Regions from separate parts of the Leucobacter sp. gxy201 genome, predicted to be linked through region 2. Evidence: predicted binding sites of a transcription regulator. Region 2 holds the regulator's gene; the other holds the start of a gene.
What was found. Region 2 encodes HspR, which represses chaperone genes until heat shock. Its sites were predicted from a motif close to AAGTTGAGTCNNNNNGACTCAACTT; they were not measured.
Positions count from the first base shown of each region.

Region 1: the regulator HspR is predicted to act here: its motif matches at 4,076-4,100, upstream of NHL51_RS04465 (ATP-dependent Clp protease ATP-binding subunit).

Region 1 is NZ_JAMXWS010000002.1:346,021-353,569, reverse strand. It holds gene NHL51_RS04485 (FAD-dependent monooxygenase) at 1-202, opposite strand, end outside; gene NHL51_RS04480 (TIM barrel protein) at 301-2,088, opposite strand; gene NHL51_RS04475 (shikimate dehydrogenase) at 2,268-3,140, shown strand; gene NHL51_RS04470 (TMEM175 family protein) at 3,333-3,974, shown strand; gene NHL51_RS04465 (ATP-dependent Clp protease ATP-binding subunit) at 4,162-6,426, shown strand; gene NHL51_RS04460 (diacylglycerol/lipid kinase family protein) at 6,461-7,390, shown strand; gene NHL51_RS04455 (aldo/keto reductase) at 7,453-7,549, shown strand, end outside.
Region 2 is NZ_JAMXWS010000004.1:128,180-135,728, reverse strand. It holds gene NHL51_RS07930 (MFS transporter) at 1-533, opposite strand, end outside; gene NHL51_RS07925 (class I SAM-dependent methyltransferase) at 822-1,949, opposite strand; gene NHL51_RS07920 (heat shock protein transcriptional repressor HspR) at 1,946-2,368, opposite strand; gene NHL51_RS07915 (DnaJ C-terminal domain-containing protein) at 2,407-3,381, opposite strand; gene NHL51_RS07910 (nucleotide exchange factor GrpE) at 3,374-4,003, opposite strand; gene dnaK (molecular chaperone DnaK) at 4,006-5,853, opposite strand; gene NHL51_RS07900 (NAD(P)/FAD-dependent oxidoreductase) at 6,068-7,477, opposite strand.

The DNA.
Region 1 (7,549 bases), on a different contig from region 2:
CGACGATGCGGGTCGTGATGTCGGGGAACTGCGAGAGATAGGCCGAGAGCATGAGGCCCGCGGGGCCGCTGCCCGCGATGAGCACGTCGACCTCGTCGATGCGGCCAGCGGTGCTCAGTGGCGCGCGTGGGCCGGTCTGCACGGGGTGCGGGTGGATCGTCGGCTCACCGGGATAAAAACCGTCGCGGTAGTGCTGCTGCATGATGAGGCTCCTTCGGCTCGGCTGTCATGAGCAGTATATGATCAGTACCCCAACTAATTCAACGACGAATTTCCACCGCGCCTCTCGACCGTGCGCGACTACCGCTTCCCGTGTTCCCGCTGCGCCGCGAGGCGAACCGGCGCGCTCGCGGCGCCGTATCCGTCGTAGCCGCCCCGCCGCTCCACGATCTCGATGAAGATCTCGCCGATGACCGGGGTGTAGAAGTGCACGAAGGCGCCGTCGGCGCCCTGGTCGTAGAGCAGGTCGAGTTCGCGCAGTTCGTCGAGCAGTGCGGGAGCGAGGCCGAAGCGGGCCTCGAGATCGTCGTAGTAGTTGTCGGGCATGTTGAGGAACACCAGCCCGGCCGCGCGCGCTCGGCGGGCGACGCCGATCGCGTCGTCGACGCGCACCGCGATGTGGCGGGGGAGGAGCGGCGCCGTGGGCGGGGCGAGGTTCATCGCGAGCCGTACCGCGCCGTCGGCGGTGCGCATGACCTGGCTGCGCACGAGGCCGAGGGGCCCGGGCACATCGGCGGGCGGCTCCGCGTCGAGGGCGAGGGTGCTCGTGTTGAAGAGCACCGCCTCGTCGAACTCCTGCCAGGGGTAGGCGACGTTGATGTGGTCGATGATGCCCTCGAGGTCGTGCGCGTCGGCGTCCTGGCCGCCCTCGAACTCCGAGAGCCACGACTCCGCCGCCGTGCGCGAGTTCCAGAAGATCTCGGTGCCGTCGGGGGCGGCGACCGCAGGCAGTTCGGCATCGCCCGAGCGAGTGCGCCGGAAGACGGGCGGAGCGCCGATCGAGACGGCCCGCCGCGCCGCGGATGCCGCATCGTCGACCTCGAAGCCGATGCCGGCGAGGTGCGCGTCTCGGGCCCGGGGCTTCTCGGTCAGGATCAGGTTCGCCCGCCCGGCGCGCCACAGATGCACGGCCTTGGTGCGGTGGCCGCCGCTGAAGACGAAGCCGAGCTGCTCGAGCGTCTGCTCGACGCCGGAGAGGTCTTCGCCCGCGATCTCGACGAAGTCGATCGCCCGCGGCGGCTGCGGCGGGTCGATCTGCAGCTCGGTCCAGCCGTGCCGCGCCGCGGTGCGGTCGTAGAGCCAGCGCAGCGAGCGGATCGCGTGCGCCGCGGTGCGAGCGGTGTCGGTCTGGCGGAAGGTGTCGTTGAAGACCTCGAGCGAGAGCGGCCCGCGGTAGCCGGCGAGCATGACGTGCGAGAGGAACCGGATGAGGTCGAAGTCGCCCTCGCCGGGGAAGAGGCGGTGGTGGCGGCTCCACGACAGCACGTCCATGTCCATCGACGGGGCGTCGGCGAGCTGCAGGAAGAAGAGCTTATCGGCGGCGATCTCCTCGATCTCGGCCGGGTCGTGCCCGCGCGAGAGCACGTGGAAGCTGTCGAGGCAGATGCCGAGGTTCGGGCGGTCGGCCTTCTCGACGATGCGCCAGGCGTCGCGGTAGTCGTTGACGTACTTGCCCCAGGCGAGGGCCTCGTATGCGATGGAGATGCCGTATTCGGCGGCGACGTCGGCGAGGGCTGCGAGCTGCTCGGCGGCGACCTCGGGGTCGGCGATCGTGGCGGTGGCGACGTTGCTGCACAGCAGCACCATCTCTGCGCCGAGCCGCTGCATGACCTCGAACTTCGCGCGGGCCCGCCGCAGGTTGTCGGCGAGCAGCTCGGAGGTCACGCCCTCGAAGTCGCGGAACGGCTGGAAGAGATCGATCGTGAGCCCCAGGCGCGCGCACAGTGCACGGATCTCTTCGGGCGACTCGGCGGCGGCGACGAGGTCGGAGTCCATGATCTCGACGCCGTCGAAGCCTGCAGCGGCGCAGGCATGGAGCTTCTCGGCGAGACCGCCTGACAGGCAGACAGTGGCGATGGAGGTGCGCATGCCCATAATGTACCAACCGGATAGTTAATTTACTAGGCTTGACAAGAACGCCGGAGACCCGGGAGCATTAACTCACTGGTTAGTACATAATGTACTGCCGAGTATCTATCGGAGAGCACTCCGGTCGATACTGCACCGCGAACGAAGGAGTGGCCGTGCCCCCCAAGAATGTGATCCTCATGGGCCTCGTCGGCACGGGCACCACTCCGTCGCTCACGCCCCCGATGCACATGCGCGAGGGGCGGGAGCAGGGCATCGCCCTCGTCTACCGGCCGATCGACCTCACCGCGCTCGATCTCGAGCCGGAGCGCCTCCCCGAGATCCTCGATTGGGCCGAGCGCCTCGGCTTCGACGCCCTCAACATCACCCACCCCTGCAAGCGCGACGTCATTCCGCTGCTCGGCCGGCTCGACCCCGTCGCCGAGGGGCTGGGCGCCGTCAATACCGTGCTCCTCACGCCCGAGGGGCGCATCGGCTACAACACCGACACTACGGGCTTCGAGCGCGCTTTCCGCGAGGCCCTCCCGGGCGCCGCCACCGGAAGCGTCGTGCAGCTCGGCGCTGGCGGGGCGGGCTCCGCCGTCTCCGATGCGCTGCTGCGCCTCGGCGCCGCAGACCTCGTCATCGTCGACCTCGACGCCGAGCGGGCCGGCGCGCTCGCCGCCGAGCTCGAGGTCCGCCACGGCCGCCCGGTGCGCGCCGCCGGGCCCGAATGGCTTCCCGAGCTGCTCGAGACCGGCGACGGCGTCGTCAACTGCACGCCCATCGGTATGGACCACCACCCCGGCACGCCGCTCGATCCCTCGCTGCTGCGCCCCCGCCACTGGGTCGCCGACATCGTCTACCGGCCGCTCGAGACCGAGCTGCTGCGCACCGCCCGCGAGGTCGGCTGCCGCACGATGCACGGCGGGCACATGGCCGTCGGCCAGGCGGTCGACACCTTCCGGCTCGTCACCGGCCGCGAGGCCGATCCGGCCCGCATGCACGCGCACTTCCGCAGCCTCATCGAAGCCGAGGACGCCGCGGAGGCTGCGGAGACCGCGGCGAAGTAGGCCGAGAGCGGCATCGCAGACGCAGCACCGACATCGGCTTCGACTCGTAGCGGCTGCAATCGCGGGCCCGCACCCGCGCTGCGGCGACGATGGGTCGCATATTGTGGGGATCCCTGTCCCGGAACCCCGATATGCGACCCATTGTTCCGCCCCGAGCGTATTCTCGTGTCAACGGATACGCGAGGGGGCGGCATGGCCGAGCAGGTCTTCGGGCGCGAGGGCGCCGAGTTCGGGCGCGGGCTCGGCTTCTTCGACGCCATCTACGGGTTCGCGATCACGCTACTCATCGCGAATATCGACCTGCCGCCGGCGGCCGAGTGGACCGACCTGGCGACGCTGCTCTCGGGCGGGCTCGGGTCGCAACTGCTCGGCTTCGTGATCAGCTTCATCGTGATCGCCATCTTCTGGCGCGCGAACACCTCGGTTCTCGCGAAGTTCCGCGCCTTCGACAGCGCGGTGATCGCATCGAATCTCGTCACCGCCGGGCTCATCGTGTTCATCGCGTTCACGACGCAGGGCATCAGCGACCCCGAGATCTCTGAGTACCCGCTGCCCACCGCGATCTACGCGGTGAACGTGGCGCTCGCGATCGCCTCGCAGGGCGTCACCGTCGAGATCGGGCGGGCCCGCGGCCTGCTCGAGGAGCGCCTCGCCCCGCGGGCGGTGCGGGCGGCGCGCTTCGACCTCGTCGCGCAGATCGCGGTGTTCGCGGCGTCGATCCCCGTCGCCTATCTCGCCGGCCCGAACTGGGCGCAGCTGTGCTGGGCGCTGCTCGTGCCCGTCGGCTTCGCGACGGGCCGTATGAGCGAGCGCGCCGCGGCCCGGCAGGCGTGATGCGCGCGAGCGGCGCCGGGTTCCGCGGTATCGGGGTGCGACGGGCGAACTCACAGCTAGCGCGAGGGGCGATCCCTGGCGAAAATTCGCGCACTCGCATAAACTTGAGTCATTATCACTCAAGTTTGTGATTCGGGTGCGTTGAGCGGCCCGATCGCAGGCGTCTGCTGAACGAAAGGACCCCCGCATGCAGGCGAATTGGCAGCCCGCCCAGGGCGAAGGCGGCGAGCAGAGCGCGCTCGAGCAGTTCGGCGTCAACCTCACCGAGGTCGCGCGTTCCGGCGGGCTCGACCCCGTCATCGGCCGCGATTCCGAGATCCGCCGTGTGAGCCAGGTGCTCACCCGCCGCACGAAGAACAACCCGGTGCTCATCGGCGAACCCGGCGTCGGCAAGACCGCCGTCGTCGAAGGCCTCGCCCAGCGCATCGTCGCGGGAGACGTCGCCGAGTCCCTGAAGGACAAGGAGCTCATCTCGCTCGACATCTCGGCGCTCATCGCGGGCGCGAAGTACCGCGGCGAGTTCGAGGAGCGCATGAAGGCCGTGCTGCAGGAGATCAAGGACTCCGACGGCAAGTTCATCACCTTCATCGACGAACTGCACACGCTCATGGGCGCGGGCGGCGGCGAATCGTCGGTCGCGGCATCTCAGATGCTGAAGCCCATGCTCGCGCGCGGCGAACTGCGCCTCATCGGCGCGACCACCCTCGACGAGTACCGCGAATACATCGAGAAGGACGCGGCGCTCGAACGGCGCTTCCAACAGGTGTACGTGGGGGAGCCCACGGTCGAAGACACCGTGGCCATTCTGCGCGGGCTGAAGGAGCGCTACGAGGCCCACCACAAGGTCACCATCGCCGACTCGGCGCTCGTCGCCGCGGCTGCGCTCTCGAACCGCTACATCACGGCGCGGCAGCTCCCCGACAAGGCGATCGACCTGATCGACGAGGCGGCGTCGCGCCTGCGCATGGAGATCGACTCGGCCCCCATCGAGATCGACGAGCGCCGCCGCGCCGTCGACCGCATGAAGCTCGAGGAGATGGCGCTCAAGAAGGAGAAGGACGAGGCCTCGAAGGATCGCCTCGCGAAGCTGCGCGACGACCTCGCGGCGCGCCAGCGCGAGCTCGACGTGCTCGAGGAGCGGTGGGAGCGCGAGCGCGCCTCGCTGAACCGCGTCGGCGAACTGCGCGAGAAGCTCGACCAGCTGCGCATGCAGGCCGAGGTGGCCCAGCGCGACGGCAACCTCGAGAAAGCGTCGAAACTGCTCTACGGCGAGATCCCCGTCATCCAGAAGCAGCTCATCGAGGCCGAGCACGCCGAAGAGGCAGGCGCCGCGGCGGGCGACGGCGAGCCGCGCATGGTGAACGACCAGGTGACCGATGAGGATATCGCGGGCGTGGTCGCGGCGTGGACCGGCATCCCGGTCGGCCGCCTCATGCAGGGCGAGACCGAGAAGCTGCTCGCGCTCGAGAGCGAGCTCGGCAAGCGGCTCATCGGCCAGAACGACGCCGTGCGTGCGGTCGCCGACGCGGTGCGCCGCACGCGGGCGGGCATCGCCGACCCCAACCGGCCGACCGGCTCCTTCCTCTTCCTCGGCCCCACCGGCGTCGGCAAGACCGAGCTCGCGAAGGCCCTCGCCGAGTTCCTCTTCGACGACGAGCACGCCATGGTGCGCATCGACATGTCGGAGTACGGCGAGAAGCACTCGGTGTCGCGCCTCGTCGGCGCCCCTCCCGGGTACGTCGGCTACGAGCAGGGCGGTCAGCTCACCGAGGCCGTCAGGCGCCGGCCGTACTCGGTCGTGCTGCTCGACGAGGTCGAGAAGGCGCACCCCGAGGTGTTCGACGTGCTGTTGCAGGTGCTCGACGACGGCAGGCTCACCGACGGTCAGGGCCGCACGGTCGACTTCCGCAACGTCATCCTGATCCTCACCTCGAACCTCGGGTCGCAGTACCTCATCGATCCCGAGATGTCGTGGCCCGACAAGGAGGGCGCCGTGCGCGAGACCGTGCGGCGAGCCTTCAAGCCCGAGTTCGTGAACCGCCTCGACGAGATGGTCATCTTCCATCCGCTGTCGGTCGACGACCTCGCGCAGATCGTCGAGCTGTCGATCGACCGCCTCCAGACGCGCCTGTCCGAGCGGCGCCTCACTCTCGCCGTGACGCCGGGCGCGCGCAGGTGGCTGGCCGAGCGCGGCTACGACCCCATCTACGGCGCCCGCCCGCTGCGCCGCCTCATGCAGCGCGAGATCGACGACCGGCTGGCCCGGGCGATCCTCGGCGGCGAGGTGCGCGACGGCGACACGGTGCGGGTCGATGTCGCTTCCGACGGCAGCGCGCTGATGCTCGAGAGCCAGGGATCGGCGCCCGCCACGGGCGGCACCGGGTTCGGTGGCGGCTCCGGTGGATCGGGCGACGGCGACGACGGCGTGATCGAGGCCGAGCTGCTCGACTGACGCCGCGCGAGCGGCCTGTGCCACACTGGTCGACGTGACCGCCGTCGCTCTGCTCGTGAACCCGGTGTCGGGGCGCGGGCTCGGAGCCCGGGCCGCCGATGCCGCGGTCGCGCGCCTGCGCGAGCACGGCATCGAACCGCGGGTGCTGCGGGGCGGATCGCGCGACGAGATGCGCCGCCTCGCCGCAGCCGCCGTGCGCGACCGGCCCGACGCGATCGCCGTCGTCGGCGGCGACGGTACGCTCTCGCTGATCCTCGACGACGTGCTCGGCTGCGGGATCCCGATCGCGCTCGTGCCCGCGGGCACCGGCAACGACCTGGCGCGGGCGCTCGGGCTGCCCGTCGGCTCGGGGTCGGCTGCATCCGCGGAGCAGGCCGCCGCCGCGATCGATCTCGTGCTGAACGGCCGCACCCGCCCCATCGATGTCGGCGAGATCGAGTGCACCGTCCCGGGCGGCGGTGTGCGGCGCATGCGCTTCCTGACGGTCTGCGCGATCGGGCTCGACGCCCGCGTCGCCGACCGCACCAATCGGCTGCGCTGGCCGAAGGGGCGGCTGCGCTACTTTCTCGCGCTCGCGATCGAGCTGCTGCGCCTGAGCGCGCTGCCGTTCGAACTGCGCCTCGACGGCGGTGCGCCCGAGCCGAGGCCCGGCATCCTGCTCGCCGTCGGCAACACTCGCAGCTACGGCGGCGGCATCCCCATGTGCCCCGACGCCGACCCGGCCGACGGCTTCCTCGACATCACGCACGTCGCGCCGATCGGCCTCGCGCGTCTGCTGCGCATCTTCCCCCTGCTGCTGCAGGCCCGCCACGCCGAGCGCCCCGAGGCGACGATGCTGCGCGCGAACGAGGTCGAGGCGCAGGCGCCCGGCCTCGTCGCCTACGCCGACGGCGAGCGGGTCGGCGAGGGCCGCGTGCGCATCCGCCTGGCCGCCGAGCGGCTCGAAGTGCTCGCCCCGGCGTAGGGCGGGCCGTTCGCGGGAGGCGATCCCTGTCGATGGTCACCCGAGGGCGGTAGCCTGGCGCAATGCGAACCTTCACCCTGCCGGGCACCGATCTCACCGTCTCCGAGGTCGTGCTCGGGCTCATGCGCATCGAGCACCAGAGCGACGAAGAGGTGCGCG
Region 2 (7,549 bases):
AGCCAGAATCCGATACGCCAGCCCCACGAGAGGAACTGCGCATCGGAGAGCGACCACGACAGCACCCACAGCACGATCGTCGCGAGGAGGTTGCCGAGCGGGAGCGCGGCCTGCGGCCAGCTCGCCCAGAATCCGCGGCTGTCGTTCGGCGAGTGCTCCGCCACGAGCAGCACCGCCCCGCCCCACTCGCCGCCGACGGCGAAGCCCTGGATGAACCGCAGCGCGACGAGCAGCGCCGGCGCCCAGTACTGGATGGTGTCGAAGGTCGGCAGGCACCCCATGAGGAAGGTGGTCGCACCGACCATGACGATGGCGACCTGCAGCAGGTGCTTGCGCCCGTAGCGGTCGCCGAAGTACCCGAATACCACGCCTCCCAGCGGGCGGGCGATGAACCCGACGGCATAGGTGACGAACGCGGCGATCACTCCATCGAGCGGATCGCCGGTCTGCGGGAAGAAGATCTTGTTGAACACGAGCGTCGCCGCTGTCGTGTACAGGAAGAACTCGTACCACTCGACCACGGTGCCCGCCATCGATGCGATGACGACGCGGCGCAGCGTGCGCTTGAGCGCGCTGCCCGTCTCGACCTGCTGTTCCCTTACGGCCACTGCTACCTCCTTGTAGCTGAAACGTAGATCTTCGACCGACCGAAGCTCACCCCAGCTTCTTGCCTGGGCGCGGGGCTGGCAAGACGATTTACCGCACGTCGTATGTGCATGCACGCACAGTCGCGCGATCTTGCCCTCGGCCGCTTGTGCACTGATCGATCATCATCGAGGGGCGTTCCCGAGAGCGCCGCTGTACAGCGAGCGCCCCAGGGATCACCGGCGCCGCGCCGCCAGCACCGTGTAGGTGCGATCGCGCGCGATCTGCTCGACCGGGCCGACCGTGCGTTCGACGAGGGGACGGTAGCGCAGGTGCGAGTTGAAGACGATGCGCAGTTCGCCGCCCGGCGCGAGCGCGCGGCCGCAGGCCCGGATGAGCCGATGACCCACGCCCGCGTGCACTGCGGCGCCCGTGTGGAACGGCGGGTTCAGCAGGATCAGCTCGGCCCAGCCGTCGGGCACGGCCTCCAGCGCATCGGCCCGGTGGATGTCGATGCGCTCCGCAACGCCAGCCGCTTCGGCGGTGAGCCGGGTCGCGGCGACCGCGGCGACCGACTGATCGGTTGCGAGAACCTGCGCATGCGGCAGCCGCAGCGCCGCCGATACGGCGAGCGAACCGTTGCCGCAGCCGAGATCGACGACCCGGCGCGCGGCGGGCGCCCCGTCGAGACCCGCGAGCAGCAGTCGGCTGCCGTGATCGAGGGTCGCGCCACCGAAGGTCGCGCCGAACGCGGCGACGCGGAAGGGGAGGTCGGGGTCGGTACCCCATCGGGGGAATGGTGCGGGGCCGGAGTCCGAGGCCGGAGCCGAGGCGGTGAGCACGCGGGCCTTGCGCCGCCCGAGCCCGGCGGCCACCTCGTCGAAGTACCGCCCGAGCACCTCGTTCTGGGTGCGCGTCATGTGCTTCACCCGCCCGCCCGCGATGACGCGCACCTCGGGCGTCGCCCACCGGGCGATCGACCACGCGATCTCGTCGAGCGCGTCGAGGCTGCGCGGCAGCTGCAGCAGCACGACGCGGGCGCCCGACAGCAGCGAGGCGTCGAGTCCGTGGGCCGCGATGTCGTCTGAGAGACCGAGGCGCGCCGCATTCGCCGCGACCGCGCGCTCGCCGAGCAGCGGGTCCTGATGGCTGCGCACCCGGCGCGCGCCGAGCACGGCGATAGCGCCGAGCGTCAGCGCCCCGTGTCGGTCGCCGATCACGACGACCTCGCCGGGCCCGGCCGCCCGCACGTCTGCGGCCGCGGTGTCGAGGATCAGTTCGTCGGCCGCGTCGTGGGCCTGCAGCTCCGGCGCATCGACGTCGGGCTTCCGCGAGAGCTGCGCCAGCAGGTGCTCGAGGTTCACGGCCTCCACACCACGACCTCGGCGTTGCGGCGCACACGGGTGCCGCGTCGAAGCGTGACGACCTCGCCGCCCGCAGCGCCGGCCGCGAACACCCGGCGATCGGGCCGCTGCATGCGCTCCTCCGAGAGGGCGCGTTCGAGATCCCTGACCTGCCCCTCGAGCATGCGCACGCGGTCTTCGAGCTGGATGACCCGGCGGATGCCCTCGAGGCTCAGCCCTTCGGCCGAGAGCCGGGCGACCTCGCGCAGACGCGCGACGTCGTGCAGCGAGTATCGGCGGGTGTTGCCCCGCGTACGCTGCGGCGTGACGAGCCCGATACGGTCGTACTGCCGCAGCGTCTGCGGGTGCATCTCGGCGAGCCCCGCCGCCGCCGCGATGGCGAACACCGGAGTGTAGCGATCGAGCTGGGGGTCGGCCATGGGGCTCACCTGTCTTTCATTCGGGGCGTGCCGGGCGCTCAGGCGCCTCGCACACGTGCATACAGATCCTCGCGCGGATTCTCGTTCGGTTCAACGTCGCGGAAGGCCTCGAGGGCCTCGCGCGCCGCGTCGGAGAGGTGCGAGGGGACCACGATCTGGACCTCGGCGAGCAGATCGCCGGTGCCCTTCGCGCTCTTCACGCCGCGCCCCTTGACGCGCAGTACGCGGCCGCTCGGAGTGCCCGGCTGCACGCGCAGCTTCACAGTGCCCTCGCCGAGCGTCGGCACTTCGACGGTCGCGCCGAGTGCGGCCTCCGAGAAGGTCACCGGCAGCTTGAGGCGCAGGTTCTGGCCGTCGCGCTCGAATACGGGGTGCTTGCGCACGTGCACCGTGACGATGATGTCGCCGGCCGAGCCGCCGTTCGGGCTCGGTTCGCCCTTGCCGCGCACCTTGATCTTCTGACCATCGGCGACCCCGGCAGGGATCTTCACCTTGACCGGGCCGCCGGGCGCCTGGAGCGTCACCGTCTGGCCGCCCACCGCCGTCTCGAAGTCGAGCGTGGTCGAGGCCTGGATGTCGCGCCCGGGCTGAGGGCCTCGAGGCGCCCCGCCGCCGAACATGTTGAAGATGTCGTCGTAGCCCTGACCGCCGGTGCGGAACCCGCCCGGCTGCCCGCCGAACTGGGCGCCGCCGCGATGGCCGCCCCCGAACATGCCGCCGAAGATGTCCTCGAAGCCCTGGCTCCCGCCGCCGCCCGCCGTGAAGCGGGCGCCGCCGGCGCCCATGGCTCGGATCTGGTCGTACTCCGCCCGCTCCTCCGTGTCGGAGAGCACGGCGTACGCCTCGCTGATCTCTTTGAACTTGGTCTCGGCCGTGGCATCGCCCGGGTTGGAATCGGGGTGGTACTTGCGCGCGAGTTTGCGGTAGGCCTTCTTGATCTCAGCCTCGCTTGCCGCCTTCGAGACGCCGAGGGTGCGGTAGAAGTCTTTCTCGAGCCAATCCTGACTAGCCATCTGCCCCCACCGCCACCGCTACCTTGGCGGGGCGCAGCTCGACTTCGCCGATGCGGTACCCCCGCTCGATCACGTCGAGCACGACATGCTCCTCGGTGCCGGGGACCGGCACCTGGGCGATCGCCTCGTGCACCTGCGGGTCGAAGGGCTCGCCCTTCTCGCCGAAGCCCTCGAGACCGAGGCGCTCCACGACGCCGCGCAGCTTCTGCGCGATCGTTGCGAACGCCGACCCCTCGACCAGGTCGCCGTGCTGGTCGGCGCGGTCGAGGTCGTCGAGCACCGTGAGCAGCGGCGACACGGCCGCGGCGACCGCGCGCTGCTTCTCGAGCACGGCGTTCGCCTCGGTGCGCTTGCGGTAGTTCGCGTACTCGGCGGTCAGACGGCGCAGATCTTCGAGGTACGACTTCTCCTCGTCCGAGAGATTCTCGTCGGCCTCCGCCGCATCGGCCTCGGCCGCGTCCGCGTTCTGCTCCGCGCCCAGGATGTCTTCGACGGTCAGGCCGTCTTCGGCGTTCTCGGCCCCCTGCTGCGGCACAGGGCCGGAAGAGTTCTCCTCTTCCGACCCTGCAGCAGGAACGTCACGGGGCTCTTCGCCGGGAATGTGCTGTTCCTGTTCAGCCATGGTTACTTCGACTCCTCGTCCTCGACGACCTCTGCGTCGACCACGTCGTCATCGTTCGACTCCTCGGCGGTGGCGCCGGCCTCGGGGGCCTCGGCCTGCGCCTGGGCGTAGATGGCCTCGCCGAGCTTCGTCTGGCTCTGGCCGAGCTTCTCGGACGCGGCCTTCACCGCATCCTCGTCGTCGCCCGCGAGCGCCTGCTTCAGCTCGTCGAGATCGCCCTGCACCTCGGTCTTGACGTCCTCGGGCAGCTTGTCCTCGTTCTCGCTGATGAGCTTCTCGGTCGAGTAGGCCAGCTGCTCGGCCTGGTTGCGCTGCTCGGCGGTCTCGCGGCGCTTCTTGTCCTCGGCGGCGTGCTCCTCGGCTTCGCGCACCATGCGCTCGATGTCCTCCTTCGAGAGGGTCGAGCCGCCCGAGATCGTGATGGTCTGCTCCTGGCCGGTGCCCTTGTCCTTCGCCGAGACCTGCACGATGCCGTTGGCGTCGATGTCGAAGGTCACCTCGACCTGCGGGATGCCGCGGGGAGCCGGCGCGATGCCGGTGAGCTCGAAGGTGCCGAGATTCTTGTTGTCGCGGGTGAACTCGCGCTCGCCCTGGAAGACCTGGATGGCGACCGAGGGCTGGTTGTCCTCGGCGGTGGTGAAGGTCTCGCTGCGCTTCGTCGGAATGGCGGTGTTGCGCTCGATGAGCTTCGTCATGATGCCGCCCTTGGTCTCGATGCCGAGCGACAGGGGGGTCACGTCGATGAGCAGAACGTCCTTGCGCTCGCCCTTCAGCACGCCGGCCTGGAGGGCTGCGCCGACGGCGACGACCTCATCCGGGTTCACGCCCTTGTTGGGCTCGCGGCCGCCGGTGAGCTGCTTCACGAGCTCGGTGACCGCGGGCATGCGGGTCGAGCCGCCGACGAGCACGACGTGCGCGATGTCGCCGACCTTGACGCCCGCCTCGGCGATGACGTCGTTGAACGGCTTGCGGGTGCGCTCGAGCAGATCCTTGGTGAGCTCCTCGAACTTGGCGCGCGAGAGGGTCTCGTCGAGGTTGGCCGGGCCGTTCTCGGTGAGCGAGAGGTAGGGCAGCTGGATCTGGGTGCTCATCGAGTTCGAGAGCTCCTTCTTCGCCTGCTCAGCGGCCTCCTTGAGGCGCTGGAGGGCGATCTTGTCCTTCGAGACGTCGACGCCGGTCGAGTTCTTGAACTGCGTGATGAGCCACTCGACGACGCGCTGGTCCCAGTCGTCGCCGCCCAGGCGGTTGTCGCCCGAGGTGGCGCGCACCTGGATGGTCGAGAAGTCGTCGTCCTTGCCCACCTCGAGGAGGGAGACGTCGAAGGTGCCGCCGCCGAGGTCGAAGACGAGGATGAGCTCGTCCTCCTTGCCCTTGTCGAGGCCATACGCGAGCGCGGCGGCGGTGGGCTCGTTGATGATGCGGAGCACGTTGAGGCCCGAGATCTCGCCGGCTTCCTTGGTGGCCTGTCGCTCGGCGTCGTTGAAGTACGCCGGCACGGTGATGACCGCGTCGGTGACCTTGTCGCCGAGGTAGGTCTCGGCGTCGCGCTTCAGCTTCATGAGCGTGCGAGCCGAGATCTCCTGCGCGGTGTAGCGCTTGCCGTCGATCTCGTCGGTCTTCCAATCGGTGCCCATGTGGCGCTTGACCGACGCGAGGGTGCGGTCGACGTTGGTGACGGCCTGGCGCTTCGCGGTCTCGCCGACGAGCACCTCGCCGTCCTTCGTGAAGGCGACGATCGAGGGGGTGGTGCGCAACCCTTCGGCGTTCGCGATGACGGTGGGCTCGCCGCCCTCCAGCACCGAGACGACCGAGTTGGTGGTACCGAGGTCAATGCCTACTGCGCGTGACATGCGTTCTCCTTCTGCTGCTGTGATCGGCGGAACGGACCGCTTGCGCGACCGACCGTCGTGGTCCCGTGCTCCCGGCCCGGGATGATTTCGCAAGCACCCGAGCAACCTTGAGCCTGATGAACTCAAGTTTACCGACTGCATCGGAGACGTCAAGTTCTCCGCCTCAAACTTGAGTCGATCTCACTCAACTCTCAGCTTGAGCACCCCACGCCGGTCAGCGACCGCTGATGAGGTTCGCGAGGCGCGCGGCAGGGTGCGTGCGCCCGGAGCCGCTGCGATACTCCCGACGGTCGGCGAAACGGTACACGGCGTACAGCGATCGCGCCGCGATCCACCGCAGCGGCTCCGGCTCCCAGTTGCGCGAACGATGCCCGACCCACGGCAGCCGGGTCAGCTCCGTATCCTCGCCGAGGATGAGGTCGCGCAGCGTGCGCCCGGCGAGGTTCGTCGCGGTCACTCCGTGGCCGACATAGCCGCCGGCATGGGCGATCCCTGTCGAAGCATCGAAATCGACCCCCGCGCACCAGTCGCGCGGCACCCCGAGCACCCCCGACCAGCTGTGGTCGAGCCGCACCCCCGCGAGCGAGGGGAACAGCTCGACGAGGCGCGTGCCGAGCTGGCCGACCGTGAAGTCTGCGGTGCGGCCCTGGCGATCGAAGGTCGATGCGAAGTGGTACGGGATGCCGCGGCCGCCGATCGCGATGCGGTGATCGGCCGTGCGCTGCAGATAGGCGAAGCTGTGCGCGAAGTCGCCCATCGTCTCGGCTCCCCGCCATCCGATCGCGGCGAGCTGCGCCTCACCGAGCGGCTCCGTGACCACCATGCTGCTGTTCATCGGCAGGTACCTGCGCCGTTGCCCCTCGAGCGATCCGGTGTAGCCCTCGATCGCCTGCACCACGGTCTGCGCGCGCACATCGCCGCGGTTCGTGCGCACGCGACGCGGCTCGATCGCCGTCGCCGTCGTACCCTCGTAGATGCGCACGCCGAGCCGCTCGACCGTCTCGGCGAGGGCGAGCACGTACTTCGCCGGGTGGATGCGGGCGCAATGGGGGCTCCAGAAGGCGCCCCGCACGTCGGCGACCCGCACGCGCTCGTCGAGTTCGGGCGGAGTCAGCAGATGGAAGTCGCGCCCCGGCGCCCACCCCTCGCGCCCGAGCGCAGCCGCATAGGCCCGCAGCCGCGAGAGCTGCGCGGGGCTCGTCGCCACCTGGATCATGCCGTCGTGGCGCACGTGCTCGCCGAAACCCTCGCGCTCGGCGACCGCGACCCCCTCGCCCACGGAGGCCATCATCTCGCGCTCGAATGCGACCGCCGCGTCGCGCCCCGACTCCCGCGCGTACCGGGCGAACTGCCCCGGCGCCTTCGCGCTGAACCAGCCGCCGTTGCGCCCCGAGGAGCCGAAGCCCGCGAACTCGCGCTCGATGACGGCGATGTCGAGCTCGGGCCGCGCGCACTTGAGATAGTAGGCCGTCCACAACCCCGTGAACCCGCCGCCGACGATCGCGACATCGGCCTCGATCGGGCCCGGAAGACCCGGGCGCGGGTGCGGCCGCCCGGCATCCCGCATCCAGTACGAGACGCTCCCGTTCACGAATTCCGGGGTGACTTCGGATTGCACGACCACGTTCGACTCCTTCGCCCTCATCGGCCTCCGGCGCCCACGACCGGGGTGCCGCACAGCTCGAGCGTAGCTCCG